Regions from separate parts of the Mesorhizobium vachelliae genome, predicted to be linked through region 1. Evidence: predicted binding sites of a transcription regulator. Region 1 holds the regulator's gene; each other region holds the start of a gene.

Region 1 (4,537 bases):
ATCGCCATCCCAGGAAAGGCCAAGCCAGGTCAATCCGTCGAGAATGGCGGCCGTGGCGGCTTCGGTGGAGCGCTCGCGATCGGTGTCCTCGATACGCAGGAGCATCGTGCCGCCGGTGTGCTTGGCATAGAGCCAGTTGAACAGCGCCGTCCGCGCCCCGCCAATATGCAGGTAGCCTGTGGGCGAGGGGGCAAAACGGGTGACGACCTTGTCGGACATGGAACTCTCGAAGAAGCACTGAAACAGCATATTCCGCGCGGGCTTCCACGCGATCGGCGTTCATGTAGCATAGGCGGTCTGGGGCGCAAGGGGCAGACCCGATGGCTGTACGTGGCCGGGGCGTGGACGAGGGCGGGGGAACGACAGCTGGCGTCAGCGAGCGCCTGATGTTTACCCATGCCACGCCCGCTGAGACCGCGCCGGTTCCGCTGCCGGAACTTAATCCACCCGTCGAGCTACCGCCGCCCGGTGGCGGTGCGCTGCAGCCAGCCTCGCCAACAGCCATCGTCAGCAGGATACGCAGACAGCTTGGCCGCGTTTCGCTTCCTGTGCTGCGCCGAAGCGTTGCGGTCGCTGCCACCACCGAGCTGGACCGCGGCGTCGGCTTTCTGCTGGTGCCGGTGTTCCTGGCCGCCGGCGTGATCTATTACTTTTCGCTGAGCACCGAGCCGGATCTCTACAGGCCGCTTGCCGCGGTGGCTCTGATGGCTGCCTGCGCGGCGGTGTCGCGCTCCTGGCAGAGAACGCATCTTCTCTTCATGGCTACGCTTTTCTGCGCCTTGGGCTTTCTCGCGGCCAAGGTGGAGACCTGGCGGATGGCCACCCCAATGCTGGGATCCGAAATCCAGACACGGCTGACGGGTCGCCTCGTCACCGCCGAGGCGATGGCCAATGGCCGTGTCCGGCTGACCATCGATCTGATTTCAACGGAGCATCCGAAGCTGCGCTACGCGCCGGACCGCGTCAGGCTGTCGGCACGCAGGATCCCGCCCGGCATGACCGCCGGCTCGATGCTGACCGGCTATGCCAAGCTGCTGCCGCCGACCGGCCCGGTTCGGCCGGACAGCTACGACTTTTCCTTCGACAGCTACTTTGCCGGCATCGGCGGCAGCGGCTTTTTCCTGGGCGATCCGAAACTGATTGCGCCAGCGGAGGCGCCCTTTGGCGCGCGCGTCGCATCGGCGGTCGAAAACGCGCGCGAAGGGATCGCCGATCACATCAGGAGCAGCATCGGCGGGTCCGAGGGTGAGATCGCGGCGGCGCTGATCGTCGGCGTGCGCGCCGGCATTCCGGAAGCGATCAACGAGTCGATGCGGCGCACCGGCATCTACCACATCATCTCGATCTCCGGCCTGCACATGGCGCTGGTCGCCGGCACGATCATGGTGCTTTTGCGCGGCGTCTTCGCGCTGTTTCCCGATTTCTCGTCGCGCCGGCCGGTGAAGAAATATGCCGCTGGAATAGCACTGATCTCGATCGCCGCTTACCTCGTCATCTCCGGCATCGTGGTGGCGGCCGAGCGAAGCTTCATCATGCTGGCCGTGATGCTCGCCGCCGTACTCTTCGACCGCGCGGCGCTCACCATGCGCAACCTGTCGATCTCGGCCATTGCCGTGATCCTTGTCTCGCCGCACGAAGTGGTCGGCCCGAGCTTCCAGATGTCCTTCGCCGCCACAGCAGCCCTGGTCGGCGCCTATGCGGGCTTTGCCGACTATCGCGCCGGCAAAACGACCGCGCCACCGGCAAAACGTTCGTTCCTCGGGTTCCTGTCGCGAAAACTGGCGGTCGGCGTGGGCGGCGCCGCCATGACGTCGCTCATCGCGGGAAGCGCGACGTTGCTGTTTGCGATCTGGCACTTTCAGCGCGTGTCGCCGCTTAGCCTGCTCGCCAATCTGGCGGTCATGCCGATCGTCTCGCTGATCGTCATGCCCTTTGCCGTGTTGAGCGCGCTAGCCATGCCCTTCGGCTTCGATGGACCCTTCCTCTTTGTCATGGGCAAGGGGCTGACGGCGATGATCGCCATTTCGGCATGGATATCCGAGCGCTCGCCGGTCGACGCCGTCGGGCTGATCTCGATCCAGTCGGTGCTGCTGGCCACGATCGCGCTGGTCATCGCGACGATGGCCACCACCTGGCTGAGGCTTGCCGCCGTTCCCTTCGCGCTCGCCGCGCTGCTGGCCATACCTCATGTCCGCACGCCGGATGTGCTCATTTCGGAGGACGCGCATCTGGTGGCGATGCCGATCGGCGGCGGCCAGCTTGCCGTCAATCGCGCACGCTCCAACGAGTTCACCACCGACAATTGGAAACGTGCGCTGAAAGCCGAGGAAATCGTGCCGCCGGAAATGTTCGCCAAAGATGCGCTGGACATCGCCGATCCCGTCGACCTGCCGCCCGGCTCGCCCTTCTATTGCACCGGCGACCTCTGCATCGGCCGGCATCCATCCGGCGCCATCGTTGCGCTCGCCGAAAACCGCGACAGCGCCCGGCCGGCCTGCGGCTTCGCCGACCTCATCATCATCAACGACGCCACCGCCTACAATCCCTGCCGCGATCCGCGCGTGCTTGTCGTCACCAAGCGGCAGCTGGCGCGCGACGGCAGCGCCGCCGTCTTCTTCGATCCGCAATCGGCAACCGCGCGGCCGGCGATCCAATATGCTGTCGAGCAGCCGTACCGGCCCTGGCACGAACAGCGGAAGTATACTCGAGAGGCGAGAGGACTGGCGCCTTATCAAAAGCCTGAGCGGGCGGATGCGAAACCTTCGCAACCGGATCAGTAGCGGCGGATCAGCCCGACGAGCTTGCCCTGCACCTTCACCCGATCCGGTCCGAAGATGCGGGTTTCGTAGGCCGGGTTGGCCGCCTCCAGCGCGATCGAGGCACCCTTGCGGCGGAAGCGCTTGAGCGTCGCTTCCTGGTCGTCGACCAGCGCCACCACGATCTCGCCCGGGCTTGCCGTGTTGGCATTGCGGATGATGACGGTATCGCCGTCGAAGATGCCGGCCTCGATCATCGAGTCGCCTTTGACCTCCAGCGCATAATGCTCGCCGCCGGCGATCATGTCCGGGGGCACCGTGATCGAATGCGTCTGGTGCTGGATGGCGTCGATCGGCACGCCTGCGGCGATGCGGCCCATCACCGGAATGGACACAGCCGAGCCGGCATCGTCGTCATTGCTCGGCGTCGGCGTGCGCGAGGGGGCTGCGGGCTTGACCTGACGGCTGAGATTGCCCTGGCCGCCCTGGATGACGCTCGGCGAGAACTTCCTCGCCGCATTGAGGCCTGGCGCGATCGAGTCGGGCAGGCGCAGCACTTCCAGCGCACGCGCCCGGTTCGGCAGCCGGCGAATGAAGCCGCGCTCCTCCAGCGCCGTGATCAGCCGGTGGATGCCGGACTTGGAGGCGAGGTCGAGCGCTTCCTTCATCTCGTCGAAAGACGGCGGAATCCCGCTCTCCTTCAGCCTTTCGTGGATGAACATCAGAAGTTCATGTTGTTTGCGCGTCAGCATGGCGGCCCCCATGGGTTCTGAAACCAGAATCAGAAAAACAAACCCAGAACAAACACTATCTGTTCCAGTTGTGTTCCGCAACCGTTTAAAGTTTAGTGAATTTGTTGACGTTTTGTTCAGCGTAACATCAGAACGCTGCACTCGGCGCCGGTCTCGGCAGCCGGCGCGAAGGGCTCGCGCACGATCAGGGCGTTGGCGTCGGCGAGCATCCTGAGCATCGAGGAGTCCTGGATGCCGAATGGAGTCGCGACGAGCGTGCCGTCATTGTCTCGCACCACGGCGCGCACATAGTCCTGCCTGAGGTCGTTGGCGTGCATCGCGGCCCCCAGCCGGGCGGTCCGCACGTCCTGCCTGTGGTCGCGGCCGCCGAGCCGGCCAAGCAGCGGCTTCAGGAAGAGTTGCGAGCAGACGATGCTTGCCACCGGATTCCCAGGCAGGCCGACGCAGCGGACATTGCCAAGCCGGCCGAACATCAGCGGTTTGCCGGGGCGCATGGCGATCTTCCAGAAGTCGAGCCTCATGCCTTCGCCGGTCAGCACGTCGTGGATCAGGTCGTGATCGCCGACCGAGGCGCCGCCGAGCGTGACGATGACATCGGCATTCGCCTCGACCGCTTTCCGGACCAGCGCGGCGATCGCCTCCTTGCGGTCGGCGGCGATGCCGAGATCGAGCGCGCGCGCGCCGACCGACTGGGCTGCGGCGACGACGCCATAGGCATTCGATGAAATGATCTGGTCGGGGCCGAGTGTGCTGCCCGGCGGCAGCAATTCATCGCCGGTGGCGATGATTGCGACCAGCGGCCGGCGCACGACGTTCAAGGCAGGGTGGTTGGCCGAGGCCGCCAGCGAAAGCGCTGCGGCATCGAGCACGCGACCCTTTTCGAGCAGAACGTCGCCCTGGACGAAGTCGAGTCCACGGCGGCGCACATTGCGTGCTTCCGCGGTTGGTTCCGTCACCTCGATCCTGCCATTGCCGAGATCGCGCACGTTCTCCTGGATGACGATGGTGTCGGCGCCTTCAGGCAGCGGC
Region 2 (4,537 bases), on a different contig from region 1:
CTTCTCGTCGAGCCCGGCCTTGTCATTCTCCGGCAGCTCGCGGAAGGTCGTGCTGCCCTTGTTGAGCAGCTTTTCCCAGCCGACCTTGCCGACCCAACCGCTGAGTTTGTCGGCCTCGATCCCCTCGGTCCGGTAGTCATGAAAACGATAGGGCACGTCACGGCTTTCCAGCCAGACGCGCGCCTTCCTGATCGTGTCGCAGGTGGTGATGCCGTACATGGTGATGGTCAATTGGGGCCTCTGTCGGACGGGGTTTCGAATCTGGCCGAAGCCTAAAGCATGTCTCCCGAAAGTGGGAACCGGTTTCGGGGCAAAGACATGCGCAAAACCAAAAGCCTAAAGCGCGGGGAGCGAATCTGAAAGATCGCGACGCGCTTTAGGCCGGCCCTGCCCGCTTTGCCAGCGCTTGCGGTGGTTGGATTTTGGCTCTTGCCAATACTAAGGTTTTTTCCTAAGTATTTTCCCGCAGAGATTGCTGGACCGCCGGGCGGTCCCGGAAGGAACAGCTATGAGCCTCCAGACAGCAAGCCAGAACCCGCCGCCCATCGACGGCATTTTTCGCGCGCTGGCCGATCCGACACGCAGGCGTGTGGTGGAGCGATTGAACAGAAGCCCGGCCTCGGTCAGCGAGCTGGCGGAGCCCTTCGGCATGGCGCTGCCCTCCTTCGTCGAGCACCTGAAGGTGCTGGAAGGTTGCGGGCTGGTGCAGTCGCAAAAGGCCGGCCGGGTCAGGACCTACAGCCTTTCGCCCGAGCCGCTGAAGCTTGCCGAAAACTGGCTCGCCGAACAGCGCGCGCTGTGGGAGCGCCGGCTCGACCAGTTCGACGCCTATGTGATGAGCCTCAAGGAGAGTGAAAAGTGAGCTATCCGTTCAAGCCGAACCCGAAACTGGACCTGACGCTGGAGCGCTTCCTCGACGCACCGCGCGAATTGCTGTGGCGCGCCTGGACGACGCCGGAGCATGTCAAGCAATGGTTCACGCCGAAGCCGTGGGTCATCACCAACTGCGAGATCGACCTGCAGCCTGGCGGCCTGTTCCGCACGCGCATGCAGTCACCCGACGGCAAGGAGGTGAGCGACCGCCATTGCTGTTATCTCGAAATCGTGCCGAACGAGCGGCTGGTGTGGACCGACGCCCTGCTGCCGGGCTACCGGCCGTCCGGCGAGCCCTTCATCACCGCGGTCATCGCGCTGACATCCGAAGGCAAGGGCACGCGCTACACCGCGACCGCCATCCACCGCGACGAGGCGACGCGCAACAGCCATGAGGAGATGGGTTTCTTCGACGGCTGGGGCACGGTGACCGACCAGCTTGCGGACTATGTCAGGGCGATTTGAGAGGCTGGCATGGCGGCTGGAGATATCATACCGGCCGCCATGTCGAATCCACGCTAAGAAGGTCACGGCGAATACCGCCGGACCTCAGTAATAGAAGCGCTCTTCGCTGATCTTGCCGTTCTTGACCGTGTAGAGGCCAACCTCATCCATCTTGACGCGTTCGCCGGTCGATTTCGGCGTTATGTCGAAGCTGAAGCGCAAGGCGAACTGGTCGCCATTGATATAGGGGCCTTCGACCGAGCCGCCATGAACCTCGTGGTTCGCTTCCCACCATTCGCCCTTCTGCTTGACGGCCTCCTTGCCGTTGCAAACGGCCATCGGGCCTTCCATCGCTTCGTAGCTGACGATGTCGTCGGCATTGTATTTCGCGGCGGCGCTGTGGCTGTCGCCCTTCCTGAGGAGTTCGGTGAAATCCTTGGCAATTTCGGCAGTGGTCATGATTTCCTCCCGGTTTGGACAAGACATCAAGTAGGGGGCGATTGCGCGGCTGCCACCGGCGGGTCGCTCCACAGGTGACAATTCGTGTCAGGATCGTCGCGCCTGGGACTATGACGCGGCCATCAGCGGCCAACGGTTCAGATCCTTTAGATGGTCAGGCCACGCAGGCTGTGAATGAGGACGAACTCCGTTGCCACAAAGCCGATTGGATCGATCGGCTGCCTGGCGACGAATTTCTCGTCGTAGGCAAGTGTCATATGCGGGACAAAATGATCCGCCGACCTGAGACCGTTTGCCTTCATCGCAATGCCAATCCGCCGGCTGAGTTCGCAGACCGGCCCATCGTCCGCCAAAAGTACAAACGGACGCGATGGCGGTCTGCCTTTTGCCGCCGGGCGCCCGGGAAAACTTACGGCATGGCGAAACGTGACTTCAAACGCCGGCATTTCAACCAACCGGCCGGCTCGCGTTGCCGCGAATTCGATTTTCGGTCGAAGCCTTTTGTAGTCACCGACATGCTGTTGACTGACGTGAAATCGCTCTTTCAACAGCAGCGACCCGGTTAGCCCATTGAGATCGCAGAGATGTCTCTGCATTGACAAAAACGCGGCACGATCCTTGGCCTGCAAAAACAGCGCGAAGAACACCCGGTCCGGCCGCTTTGGCTGCAGTGGAGGGATAGGGATGCCGAAATCAAACTCTTGCTGCCGAGACATCGGTACTCGTTCGGCTGAGAACGCTCCTATTAAGCTCTCAGTCAGAACAAAACAGGAACATCGACGAGAGTCAAGGGCGGACGATTCTCACGTCTATGAAATCAATAACACCCGCGCCCGATCGCCAGCCGCCGCACCAGCGCCAGCACGGTGTCGATGGTCGGCGTCGGCTGGCCGGTCAGGCGGCCGAGCTCCTGCACGGCGGTGACCAGCGCGTCGATCTCCATCGGTCGGCCGCGCTCGAGGTCCTGCAGCATCGAGGTCTTGTGCTCGCCGACATCGCCGGCGCCCTTGATGCGCCGGTCGACGGGAATGAGGAAACGCACGCCGAGGCGCTCACCGATTGCCTGCGCCTCAAGCATCATGGCGCGGGCGACGGCGCGCGTGCCCTCGTCGGCGACAATGGCCGCAAGCGTGCTGCCGGTCAGTGCCGAGATGGGGTTGAAGGAGAGGTTGCCCCAAAGCTTCACCCAGATTTCCGAGCGTATATCCTCGCGCACCGGCGCCTGCAGCCCGGCCTTGACCATTTCGCGGGCAAGCGCGGTGGCTCGCTCGCTCTTCTCGCCCGACGGCTCGCCCAGCGAAAAGCGCGTTCCCTCGACATGGCGGATCAGACCGGGCGCGTCGACCTCGACGGCCGGATAGACGACGGAGCCGATGACGCGCTCGGGTCCGATGCGTTGCCATATCGCGCCACCCGGATCGACCGCATTGAGCCGCGTGCCTTCGAGCGCGCCGCCGGCCTTGTAAAAATACCACCAGGGCACGCCGTTCTGCATTGTGACGATGGCGGTGTCCGGCCCGAGCAGCGGTGCTACCTGGTCAAGCGCAGGCCCGACCGAATGCGCCTTCAGCGCCAGCACGACATAATCCTGCACGCCGAGTTCATCGGCGCGGGCAGCGGCGCGGACCGCGCCAACCGTTTCCTTGCCGTCTTCGATCAGGCGAAGGCCGTCAGCCTTGATCGCTTCCAGATGCGCGCCGCGCGCCACGACCGAGAGATCGACATTGCCGGCGAGCGCAAGCTTCGCGGCAAGATAGCCGCCGATGGCGCCGGCGCCGAAGACCGCGATGCGCATCAGCCGAGCCCGAGCTTGGCCGCCAGCCCGATGCGCTGCAGCTTGCCGGTCGCGCCCTTGGGGATCTCATCGAGGATCACCACCTTGCGCGGCACCTTGAAGTCGGCGAGCCGGGTCGCGGCGAAACCACGGATGTCGGCCTCGCTGACGCTGTGGCCTTCACGCAGCACGATCGCCGCCGCGACCTCTTCGCCCAATTTGTCATGCGGCATGGCGAAGGTGACGACCTGCGCCACCGCCGGATGATCCATCAAAATGCCGTCGACCTCGAGCGGCGAGATCTTTTCGCCGCCGCGGTTGATGATCTCCTTCAGCCGACCTGTGACGCGCAGATAATTGTCCTCGTCGAGCACGCCCTGGTCGCCGGTGTGGAACCAGCCATAAGCGAAGGCGCTGGCATTGGCGTCGGGATTATTCTCATAGCCGGCGGTGACGTTGGGGCCGCGAATGACGATCTCGCCGGTCTCTCCGGCTTCGAGCAGCCGACCGTCCGGCGCCATGACGGCGACCTCCGGCCCGGCCGACGCGCCGACGCTGCCGGGCTTGCGCTGTCCGGGCGGCAAGCGGTTGGACGCCATCTGATGCGCGGCCTCGGTCATGCCGTAGGATTCGATCACCGGGCAACCGAAGGTCGCTTCCAATTCAGCCATCACCTGCGCCGGCAGCGAAGCTGACGACGAGCGGATGAAGCGCAGCTTGGCCTCGGCGAGTTGCTCGGGATTACGCGCGGCACGCGGCAGGATCGCCTGATGCATGGTGGGCACCGCCGTGTACCAGCTTGGCTTGGCCTCGGAGAGCCACTGGAAGAAACGCAGTGCGTTGAAGCCCGGCGTGCAGAAGACGCTGCCGCCGGCGGCAAGCGATGACAGCACCGCGGCGATCAGCCCGTGGATGTGGAACAGCGGCATGATGTTGAGGCAGCGGTCGGCCGGCGCCAGGCCGAGCGTCGCGCCGATATGCGCCGCC
Region 3 (4,537 bases), on a different contig from region 1:
CACCGGAACGCCGTCGCAATGCCATTCGACGGCGCCGTCCTTGGGATTCATGAAGGTGACGGTCGAGCCGACGATCGACAGAGGATACGGCTCGAGCTTGGTCCCCATCATGTCGGACAGCCTTTCCAGGCGCAGCTTGTCGTGCAAAAGCTCCTTGATCTCCGGAATATAGCGGTCGGCGCCGGTGATGAAGGTGAGGTCGAGATGCTTGTGCACGGCATGGCTGGCTTTCAGCTTCAGGGCGGCTTCCTCAATGGCGGCAAGCAGAGCGGGGTCGTAACCATGACGATACTGGGCGACGCCGAAGGTCGACACTTTCCAGGCCGTCTCATGACCAATGATAGCCTCGCGGCTCATTGCACAGCGCAGTTCGGGAATTGTATGGGCGTTCATTCTACTTTCTCCAAGGTGGGGGCAACACTTGGTTAACAGTCATTTAAACGCCTACCCCTGTAAATTTAGGAATGCTGGTGGTAGCGTAAGCCCAGCTTAAGGTCGAAACCCCGTGCGTCTGCTCAGTCAGGTCAACCTCAACTCGCTGAAAATCGTGGAGAGCGCCGCGAGGCACAAGAATTTCACGCGCGCCGGCGAAGAGCAGTTCATCACCGCTTCCGCTGTCAGCCAGCGCGTGAAAAGCCTAGAGGATCAGCTGCGCTTCAAGATCTTCGAGCGCGGCGGCAACGCCGTGTCGCTGACGCCGGAGGGCGAGACCTATGTAGCGCGCGTGCGCGAGGCGCTGGAGCGCATCGTGGCGGCCAGCATGGAGGCCACCGGCCAGTCGCAGGCGCATGTGCTGCGGATCTGCGTGCTGCCGACCTTCGCGGCGCGCTGGCTGTTCCCGCGGCTTTCGGCCTTCCAGCATCAATATCCCGACATCGAGATGCGGGTGTCGACCTCTTACGCCACTCATGAATTCTCGACTTCCGAATACGATCTCGAGATTCGCTACGGGGACGGCAACTTTCCCGGCCTCACCTCGGAGCTGCTGTTCAAGGAAGACCTGACGCCGGTCTGCAGCCGCAAGCTCTTCCACGACGTGCTGGGCGACAAGCCGCTGTCGAAGGTGGTGCCGGAGGACCTGCGCTACTTCACGCTGCTGCACTCCGACACCTGCACGCAGAACTGGCAGTCGTGGCTGGGCTTTGCCGGCGCGAGCTTCGTGCTTGGCGAGACGAGAAGCGTCTATTTCGATAGCTGCATGATGTCCTACGAAGCGGCCAATGCCGGGATGGGCTTTGCCGTCGCCAACCGCGCCTATATGGCAAGCGATATCCGCGCCGAAAGGCTGGTGGCCCCCTTCGCGGTCCACCATCCCAACACGGCGGGCTGGTATTTCGTCAGTCCTATCAAGGCGCTCGGGGCGCGCAAGGTGGGGCTGTTCAAGCAGTGGATCTTGGCCGAAGCGGCGCTGACGCAGCGCCAACTGGACATCGAGATCGCCGGCGGACAACAGGGCCGCTCGGCGCTGGCGTGAGGGCCCGGATTGCCGGCTACCAGCGTTCGCGCATTTCTCGCTCGATGCCTCTGGCCTCCAATATCCGACCGTCGGCATCGATCGCCACGTCATGCATCAAAACACGATTTCCATGAGCCGCTAAGGCGAACCGGCAGAATTTCAGGATTCTCCGGTGATTTCTTCGGAGCTGCATAGCCGGCTACCGCGATCACGCCATGACGCAACGTCGAGACTCAGCTATGTTGGATTGTGCGGCGGGCCTGATTTCCCGCTCGGCCGGCGCTATCGAGCTTCCTCCCAAGCAGCGCCGGCCTTCTTCGTTTCAGCCCGACGATAACTAGACCTGCCCTGCCCTATTGCTTCGGCGGCGTGCCCGGCTGGTCACCGCCGGTGGTCGATTTCGGCACCGGGTTCTTGTCGACCTGAGGGTTCTGGCTGACTTCATCACCCGGCGCCTTGGTGGGCTGCACGCTGTTGTCGCAGGCGGCGAGCACGAGCCCTGCCGCGAGAGCCAGCAGCACAGGAAGCTTCTTCATGACGACCTCCTCTCGTTCGCCCCTTTCACCAAGGGCAAACGAGGCGGTAGCGGTTTGGTTGCGTGGACCGGCGGGAACCAACCGGCCCGCGTCCGGTTGAAATCCCGAGCCAATCGAACGCAAGGAGGAATTGATCATGATCCGCCTTCTGCTTGCCGGCCTTTTTGCCTACACCGCCTATCGCGTTGCCGTGAGGATCATCGATGAGGAAACGTCGCGCCGCTGGACATGCCGGGCGACGAGAGGCGCAAGTTGCGGCGCCAGTCAGCGGCGATGGGGGTCGAGCCGAAGCGATAGTTCAGCCGATCTCCCCTTGGTGGGGAAGATGAGTTGTATTGCGAACAAAGCGGAAACGATGCTTGATGGGCGATGAACATCGCCGCCCGTGATTCGTCCTTCGAGACGCCCGCTTATCTTGCCCGGCTGAATGACGAGCAACGGCTGGCGGTGGTGCATGGCGACGGCAAGGTGGCGACGCCGCTGCTGGTGATCGCGGGCGCCGGCTCCGGCAAGACCAACACGCTGGCGCACCGCGTCGCCCATCTCATCGTCAAGGGCGCCGATCCGCGCCGCATCCTTTTGATGACCTTCTCTCGCCGCGCCGCCGCCGAGATGGCCAAGCGCGTCGAGCGCATTGCCGGCGAGGTGCTGGGCCGCGACGCGGCCATCATCGCCGACGCACTGGCCTGGGCCGGCACGTTTCACGGGATCGGCGCAAGGCTGCTGCGCGATTATGCCGAGCAAATCGGCCTCGATGCGGCCTTCACGATCCATGACCGCGAGGATTCGGCCGACCTGATGAATCTTGCCCGGCACGAGCTGGGCTTTTCCAAAACCGAGAGCCGCTTTCCCACCAAAGGCACCTGCCTGCAGATCTATTCACGGGCCGTGAACGCGCAGGCGCCGCTGGGCGAAGTGCTGGGCTCGGCCTTCCCCTGGTGCGCGGCATGGGCGGATCAGCTCAAGGAACTGTTCGCGGCTTACGTCGAGGCCAAGCAGGCGCAGAACGTGCTCGATTACGACGACCTCCTGCTCTATTGGGCGCAGATGGCGGCCGAGCCGGAGATCGCCGCGCATCTCGGCAGCCGCTTCGACCATGTGCTGGTCGACGAATATCAGGACACCAACCGGCTGCAGGCCTCGATCCTTTTGGCGCTGAAGCCCGACGGCGCGGGGCTCACGGTGGTGGGCGATGACGCGCAGTCGATCTATTCCTTTCGCGCGGCGGAAGTACGCAACATCCTCGATTTTCCAAAACAGTTCGCGCAAGGCGCGGAAATCGTCATGCTGGAGCGCAACTACCGCTCGACGGAGACGATCCTGGCCGCCGCCAACAAGGTGATCGGCGAGGCCAGCGAGCGCTTCACCAAGAACCTGTGGACCGAGCGCCGGTCCTCGCACAAGCCGCAACTGGTCAGCGTGCGCGACGAGGCCGAGCAGGCCAATTATGTGTGCCAGGCGATCCTCGCAGAACGCGAGGCGGGCACGGCGCTGAAGGCGCAGGCGGTGCTGTTCCGCACATCGAGCCATAGCGGACCGCTGGAGGTGGAGCTCACGCGCCGCAACATCCCCTTCGTCAAGTTCGGCGGCCTGAAATTCCTCGATGCCGCGCATGTGAAGGACATGCTGGCGATGCTGCGCTTTGCCGAGAACCCGCGCGACCGCGTCGCCGGCTTCCGCGTGCTGCAATTGATGCCGGGCATCGGACCGTCCGCCGCCTCGCAGATCGTGGACGCAATGGCGACGTCGCTGGACGAGACGCTGGGCCTTGCCCGCTTCCGGCCACCGCAGCGCGCCGCGCAGGACTGGCCGGTGTTCCTCGACATCTATAGCGGGCTGCGCGCCGGCGCCAAATGGCCGGCCGACCTGGAGCGGATCAGGCTCTGGTACGAGCCGCATATGGAGCGCATCCACGAGGACGCGATCACGCGCCGGGCCGATCTCATACAGCTTGAGCAGATCGCATCGACCTATCCGTCGCGCGAGCGCTTCCTGACCGAGCTCACCCTCGACCCGCCCGATGCCACCAGCGACCAGGCCGGGCCGCCGCACCGCGACGAGGATTACCTCATCCTGTCGACGATCCATTCGGCCAAGGGCCAGGAGTGGAAGAACGTCTTCGTTCTCAACACGGTAGATGGCTGCATTCCGGCCGATCTCGGCGTCGGCACCAAGGAGGACGTCGAGGAGGAGCGGCGCCTGCTCTATGTTGCGATGACCAGGGCCAAGGACAGCCTGCATCTGGTGGTGCCGCAGCGGTTCTACCCGCACAACCAGCCGGCGCGCGGCGACCGCCATGTCTATGCCTCGCGCACCCGCTTCATCCCGGCCTCGATGCTTTCGGCCTTCGAGCAATCATCCTGGGCAAGCGCCGCGCTCAAGGACGACCCGCGCCAGCGGCCGGGCGTCAAGGTCGATCTCGGCGCCCGCATGCGCGGGATGTGGAAATAGCCGCCTGCCCGACGGATCAAATCCAAGACGGAAAGATCGGCACGCGCGGAACCTGTCGCCGCTCGCCGCGTTGTGTGGCGTCCTCCCCAGACCG
Region 4 (4,537 bases), on a different contig from region 1:
GCGCGAGCCATGGTGCGGCGAGGTTCGCATCGGCTCCGATTCTCCGCAAGTCCTTCCGGGTCGGATGGGGCGTCGGACCGGGAAGGCACCGTCTCACGGCCGGGGGACAAGGGCCGGACGGGATTTGAAAGGACGGCAATTCCAGGCGGAAAATCGCTTGGCCTGGAATTGCTTGGCGCCGGCCGTCATGGCCGGCGCAGATATCAAAGCAGCATTAGCTGCTCGCCGGCGCCGGAGCCTGCGACGAATTGGTCGGTGCGAAGCTGCCGTCGCTCGACATTGAGGCCGAGCCGCTTGGCGGCGATCTCGAAGCGCCTGCCGATCTGCCAGGCATAGGGACCGGCGCCTTTCATGCGCTTGCCCCATTCCGAATCGTAGTCCTTGCCGTCGCGCATCGAGCGGATCAGCGACATCACATGCCGGTAGCGGTCCGGATAATGACGCAGCAGCCAGTCCTTGAAGATCGGCGCCACTTCGAGCGGCAGGCGCAGGATGACATAGCCGGCTTCGCGGGCTCCCGCGGCTCTGGCCGAATCGAGGATGCGCTCCATCTCCGGATCGTTGAGGCCCGGGATGATCGGCGCCACCATCACCGAGGCCGGAACGCCGGCATCCGAAAGCTGCCTGATCGCCTCCAGCCGCTTCGTCGGCGTCGAGGCGCGCGGCTCCATGGTTCTCGCCAGCATCCGGTCCATTGTCGTCACCGACAGCGCCACCTTGGCAAGGCCGCGCTCGGCCATGCGCGACAGGATGTCGATGTCGCGCGTCACCAGCGCCGACTTCGTCACGATGCCGACCGGATGACCGCGCGCTTCCAGCACCTCCAGGATCTCGCGCATGATCCGGTACTGCTTCTCGATCGGCTGGTAGGGGTCGGTGTTGGTGCCGATGGCGATCGTGCGCGGCTGGTAGCCCGGCTTCGACAACTCCCGGTCCAGCATGCGCGCCGCGTCCGGCTTGGCGAACAGCTTCGATTCGAAATCGAGCCCCGGCGACAGGCCCATGAAGGCATGCGTCGGCCGGGCGAAGCAGTAGACGCAGCCATGCTCGCAGCCGCGATAGGGATTGATCGAGCGGTCGAAGGAAATGTCTGGCGACTCGTTGCGGGTGATGATGGTGCGCGGCTTCTCGACCTGCACCTCCGTCTTGAACGGCGGCAATTCCTCCAGCGAGTTCCAGCCGTCGTCGAACACATGCCGGCTGACCGGCTCGAACCGGCCGGAGGGGTTGATGCCGGCCGAGCGGCCGCGATTGCGGTCGGGCCGCACGCGCATGCCGCTCTGCTCGATCATCGCATTGGCCATTTCGGCTCTGCCTGCTCCGAAAGCGGCAATGTCGGCGCGGACGATCTGTTCCATTTTCGCCCTCTCCCAAGGACTGTCGGCAGGCTGTCGAATCGCTCTGTTCATGAAACTATTCCTATTTTGCCGATGAGAACAAAGCAAGAACTTTTTCGCAGGGAGCGCGCAACTGGCGCATCGCCGCGCTTTCCGCTATTCGGCTAAAATGCTCAGCGTTCTCATCGAAACCTTGAACGACGAAGAGGGGCTTGCCCGCACGCTCGCCTCGCTGGTCGGCGGCGCGGTCGAAGGCGTGGTGCGCGACGTGATCGTCTGCGATCAGGGCTCGACCGACCAGACGCATCGGGTGGCCGAGCATGCCGGCTGCCACTACGTGACCGGCGGGATCGCCGTGGGCATAGGCCAGGCCAAGGGAGATTGGCTGCTGCTTCTGGAGCCCGGAGCCCGGCTCGCCGAAGGCTGGATAGACGAGGTCGTCGCGCACACGGCTAGGCAGACCATGCCGGCGCGCTTTTCACGCGCCCGGGCCGATCGCGCGCCTTTCCTGGCCCGCGTCTTTTCAGGCAACCGCGCGCTGGCCGAGGGGCTCGTCATCAGCAAGCGCCAGGCCTCGGCGCTGGCGAAGAGCGCGCGCAGCGCCGAGGCCTTGGCGCGCGGCCTGGCGACCAGGCGGTTGAACGCCGAAATCTGGGTGGCGCCACCGAAATGATGCCGGCCTCACCCCCTCCCGCAAGAGGAGAAAGAGAGGACGGCGGCGCGATAAATTTCTTGTCAGCCCGTTTTATTGTGCATTGCACAAAATCCGGAGGCAGATTAGCATCTGCTTAATGCGGGCAATCGGGTTTGGGTGACGATGAAGTGTTAGGCGGCTGACACTTCGTCGGTCGCCATGCATATGAGGGACCCGATGAACCTTGCTACCCCAGACAACTCAGGCCCGGCCAGCCTGGAGGCCATCGCCCGCGGCGGCAGCCTGTTCAGGCGCATCGCCGTTCGCATCCCGACCTATCTGAAAGACCTGCGCGAGAACCCGGCCTGGCTGCCGATGTTCGTTCTGGCGCGAACCATGCCAGGGCGGCGCATGCATTGGCTGGGCGCCAAACGAGCCCGCCCTCTCGACAGTGCGGCAGAGACGATGTTCGCGGGCGCCGACCGCGCGGCGGCGCTCGAGGCTTTGCGCGCCGAAGGCCTGTTTTCGGGTTTGATGCTGCCCCCGGCGATCCATCAGGAAATCGCCGCCTTCGCGCAGCGCACACCTTGCTTCGGCAATTTCGACCGCCGACTTGAATTCATGCCGGGCGACCATGCCGAGGCCGAGAAGCGCTTCGGCCGCTCGCTGCTCAGCGGGCATTATTTCGAGCGCATCCTGGATTGCCCGGCGGCTCTCGCCATCCAGAAGGACCCGCTGCTGCTCGACATCGCCCGGCACTATCTCGGCGGCCAGGCCAAGCTGATCACCACGCGCGTGTGGTGGAGTTTTCCGACCGGCAAGGCGTCCGATGCCGACAAGAACCTCGCCTCGTTGGGCAAGTACCATTTCGATCTCGACGACTGGCGGATGCTGAAGTTCTTCTTCTACTTGGTGCCGGTCGACGAAGGCACCGGCCCGCATGTCTATGTCCGTGGCAGCCACAAGCGCCGTGTGCTCAAACATCAACTGACGCTTCTGGTCGGCCACCCGGCCGAAGAGGTGCTGGATGTCTATGGCCAGCAAAGCCCGATCATGCTGACGGGCGAGGCTGGTCTCGGCTTCGTCGAGGATCCGTTCGGCTTCCACATGGGCACCGTACCCGCGCACACGCCACGCCTGATGATGGAAATCGGCTTTGGCGTCTCCAAGCCGTCGCGGCGCCGGTTTCATGGCGAGCCGGTCATTCGCTAAAGGCATGTCTCCCGAAAGTGGGAACCGGTTTCGGGATAAAGACATACGTAAAATCAAAAATCGAAAGCGCATGGAGCGAATCAGAAAGATCGCGACGCGCTTTAGACTCGTGCCGCTCAGAGATCCCTGATCTCGGCCGGCATCCAGGTGCTGCGGCGCCTGGCCAGGCGTTGCTCGCGCGTCTCGGCGTCGAACCGGACGGCGATCGGCTCGCGCGAGAACAACTCGCGATCGTCGAGCGCGTTGACGATGACGATCGCCCTGGCGTCGTCACCCTCGCCAGCGATTGCCGCGATATAGACGCCGCAGTCGCGGCAGACGAGATAGTCGGCCGTGCGCAAGCCGAAGCGGTAGACCTGCAGCCGCGCCCTGTCTTCGACCGAGATGCTCAGGCGTCCATTCGGGTCGGCGGCCGCGCGCGAGCCGCGCCGGGTGCAGAACGAGCACTGGCAGGCGCGGATTTCCAATCCGGCCGGGTCGAGCGCGGTGGAGAAGCTGAGGCGGATGTTGCCGCAATGGCATCCGCCGTTGTGAACGGTCATGGCACGGTCCCTCGTTTGCGCGCATAAGCTACTGTGCCGGTGCCGGCTTCGAAATGGCTGCTCGCAGGCGCCAGCGCCATTTCGCCTTCGAACCGGATGCCGATCGGGCGCTTTGCCTGTGCTTTACGAGGTGGGTTTGCCGCCGCGCCTCAGATGCTCGTCCAACCGCGGCATGATCTCGACGAAGTTGCAGGGCATGTGGCGGTAGTCGAGCTGCGCCTTGATGATGCCGTCCCAGGCGTCCCTGCAGGCACCGGGCGAGCCCGGCAGCACGAAGACGAAGGTGGCGTTGACGACGCCGCCGGTCGCCCGACTCTGGATCGTCGAGGTGCCGATCTTGTCATAGGAGATGCGGTGGAAGACCTCCGAAAAGCCGTCCATGCGCTTTTCGAAGATCGGCTCCAGCGCCTCCGGCGTCACGTCGCGGCCGGTGAAGCCGGTGCCGCCGGTGGTGATGACGACGTCGATGTTTTCGTCCTTCGACCAGCCGAGCACCTTGTCGCGGATCTTCTCGCGATCGTCGGTCACGATATCACGCGCGGCAAGGCTGTGGCCGGCGTCCGTGATGCGGTCGGCCAGCGTCTGGCCGGACTTGTCGTCGGCAAGGCTGCGCGTGTCGGAGACGGTCAACACCGCGATGCGCACCGGGATGAAGGGCCGGCTCTCGTCAAGCTTCGCCATCGCTCACCTCCATGCTGCGCGTCGCAGCGACGAACCAGTCGGGATGGCGGGCGCGGATCGCGATCGCCGCGCGCTTGGCGACATTGCCCGTCTCGAACAGGCCGAAACATGTGGCGCCCGAGCCGGACATA

What was found. The regulator LexA, encoded in region 1, represses DNA repair genes until DNA is damaged. The targets are predictions, from matches to a motif close to TGTTCNNNNTGTGTTCNG.
Region 2: the regulator LexA is predicted to act here: its motif matches at 2,535-2,552, upstream of RFM41_RS06100 (2'-5' RNA ligase family protein).
Region 3: the regulator LexA is predicted to act here: its motif matches at 2,330-2,347, upstream of RFM41_RS03705 (ATP-dependent helicase).
Region 4: the regulator LexA is predicted to act here: its motif matches at 1,433-1,450, upstream of RFM41_RS05985 (PA0069 family radical SAM protein).

What each region holds. Positions count from the first base shown of each region.
Region 1 is NZ_JAVIIR010000008.1:318,027-322,563, forward strand. Features, by position in the region: gene gltX (glutamate--tRNA ligase) at 1-219, opposite strand, end outside; gene RFM41_RS19265 (ComEC/Rec2 family competence protein) at 321-2,780, shown strand; gene lexA (transcriptional repressor LexA) at 2,774-3,508, opposite strand; gene RFM41_RS19275 (molybdopterin molybdotransferase MoeA) at 3,625-4,537, opposite strand, start outside.
Region 2 is NZ_JAVIIR010000002.1:517,642-522,178, forward strand. Features, by position in the region: gene RFM41_RS06080 (ArsC family reductase) at 1-231, opposite strand, end outside; gene RFM41_RS06085 (ArsR/SmtB family transcription factor) at 509-862, shown strand; gene RFM41_RS06090 (SRPBCC family protein) at 859-1,338, shown strand; gene RFM41_RS06095 (SnoaL-like domain-containing protein) at 1,423-1,776, opposite strand; gene RFM41_RS06100 (2'-5' RNA ligase family protein) at 1,923-2,492, opposite strand; gene RFM41_RS06105 (2-dehydropantoate 2-reductase) at 2,594-3,571, opposite strand; gene RFM41_RS06110 (acyl--CoA ligase) at 3,571-4,537, opposite strand, start outside.
Region 3 is NZ_JAVIIR010000002.1:28,627-33,163, forward strand. Features, by position in the region: gene RFM41_RS03690 (hypothetical protein) at 1-393, opposite strand, end outside; gene RFM41_RS03695 (LysR substrate-binding domain-containing protein) at 506-1,474, shown strand; gene RFM41_RS03700 (hypothetical protein) at 1,810-1,992, opposite strand; gene RFM41_RS03705 (ATP-dependent helicase) at 2,362-4,443, shown strand.
Region 4 is NZ_JAVIIR010000002.1:496,245-500,781, reverse strand. Features, by position in the region: gene rnhB (ribonuclease HII) at 1-11, opposite strand, end outside; gene RFM41_RS05985 (PA0069 family radical SAM protein) at 204-1,358, opposite strand; gene RFM41_RS05980 (glycosyltransferase) at 1,507-2,010, shown strand; gene RFM41_RS05975 (hypothetical protein) at 2,209-3,183, shown strand; gene RFM41_RS05970 (GFA family protein) at 3,300-3,725, opposite strand; gene moaB (molybdenum cofactor biosynthesis protein B) at 3,849-4,406, opposite strand; gene RFM41_RS05960 (4-(cytidine 5'-diphospho)-2-C-methyl-D-erythritol kinase) at 4,393-4,537, opposite strand, start outside.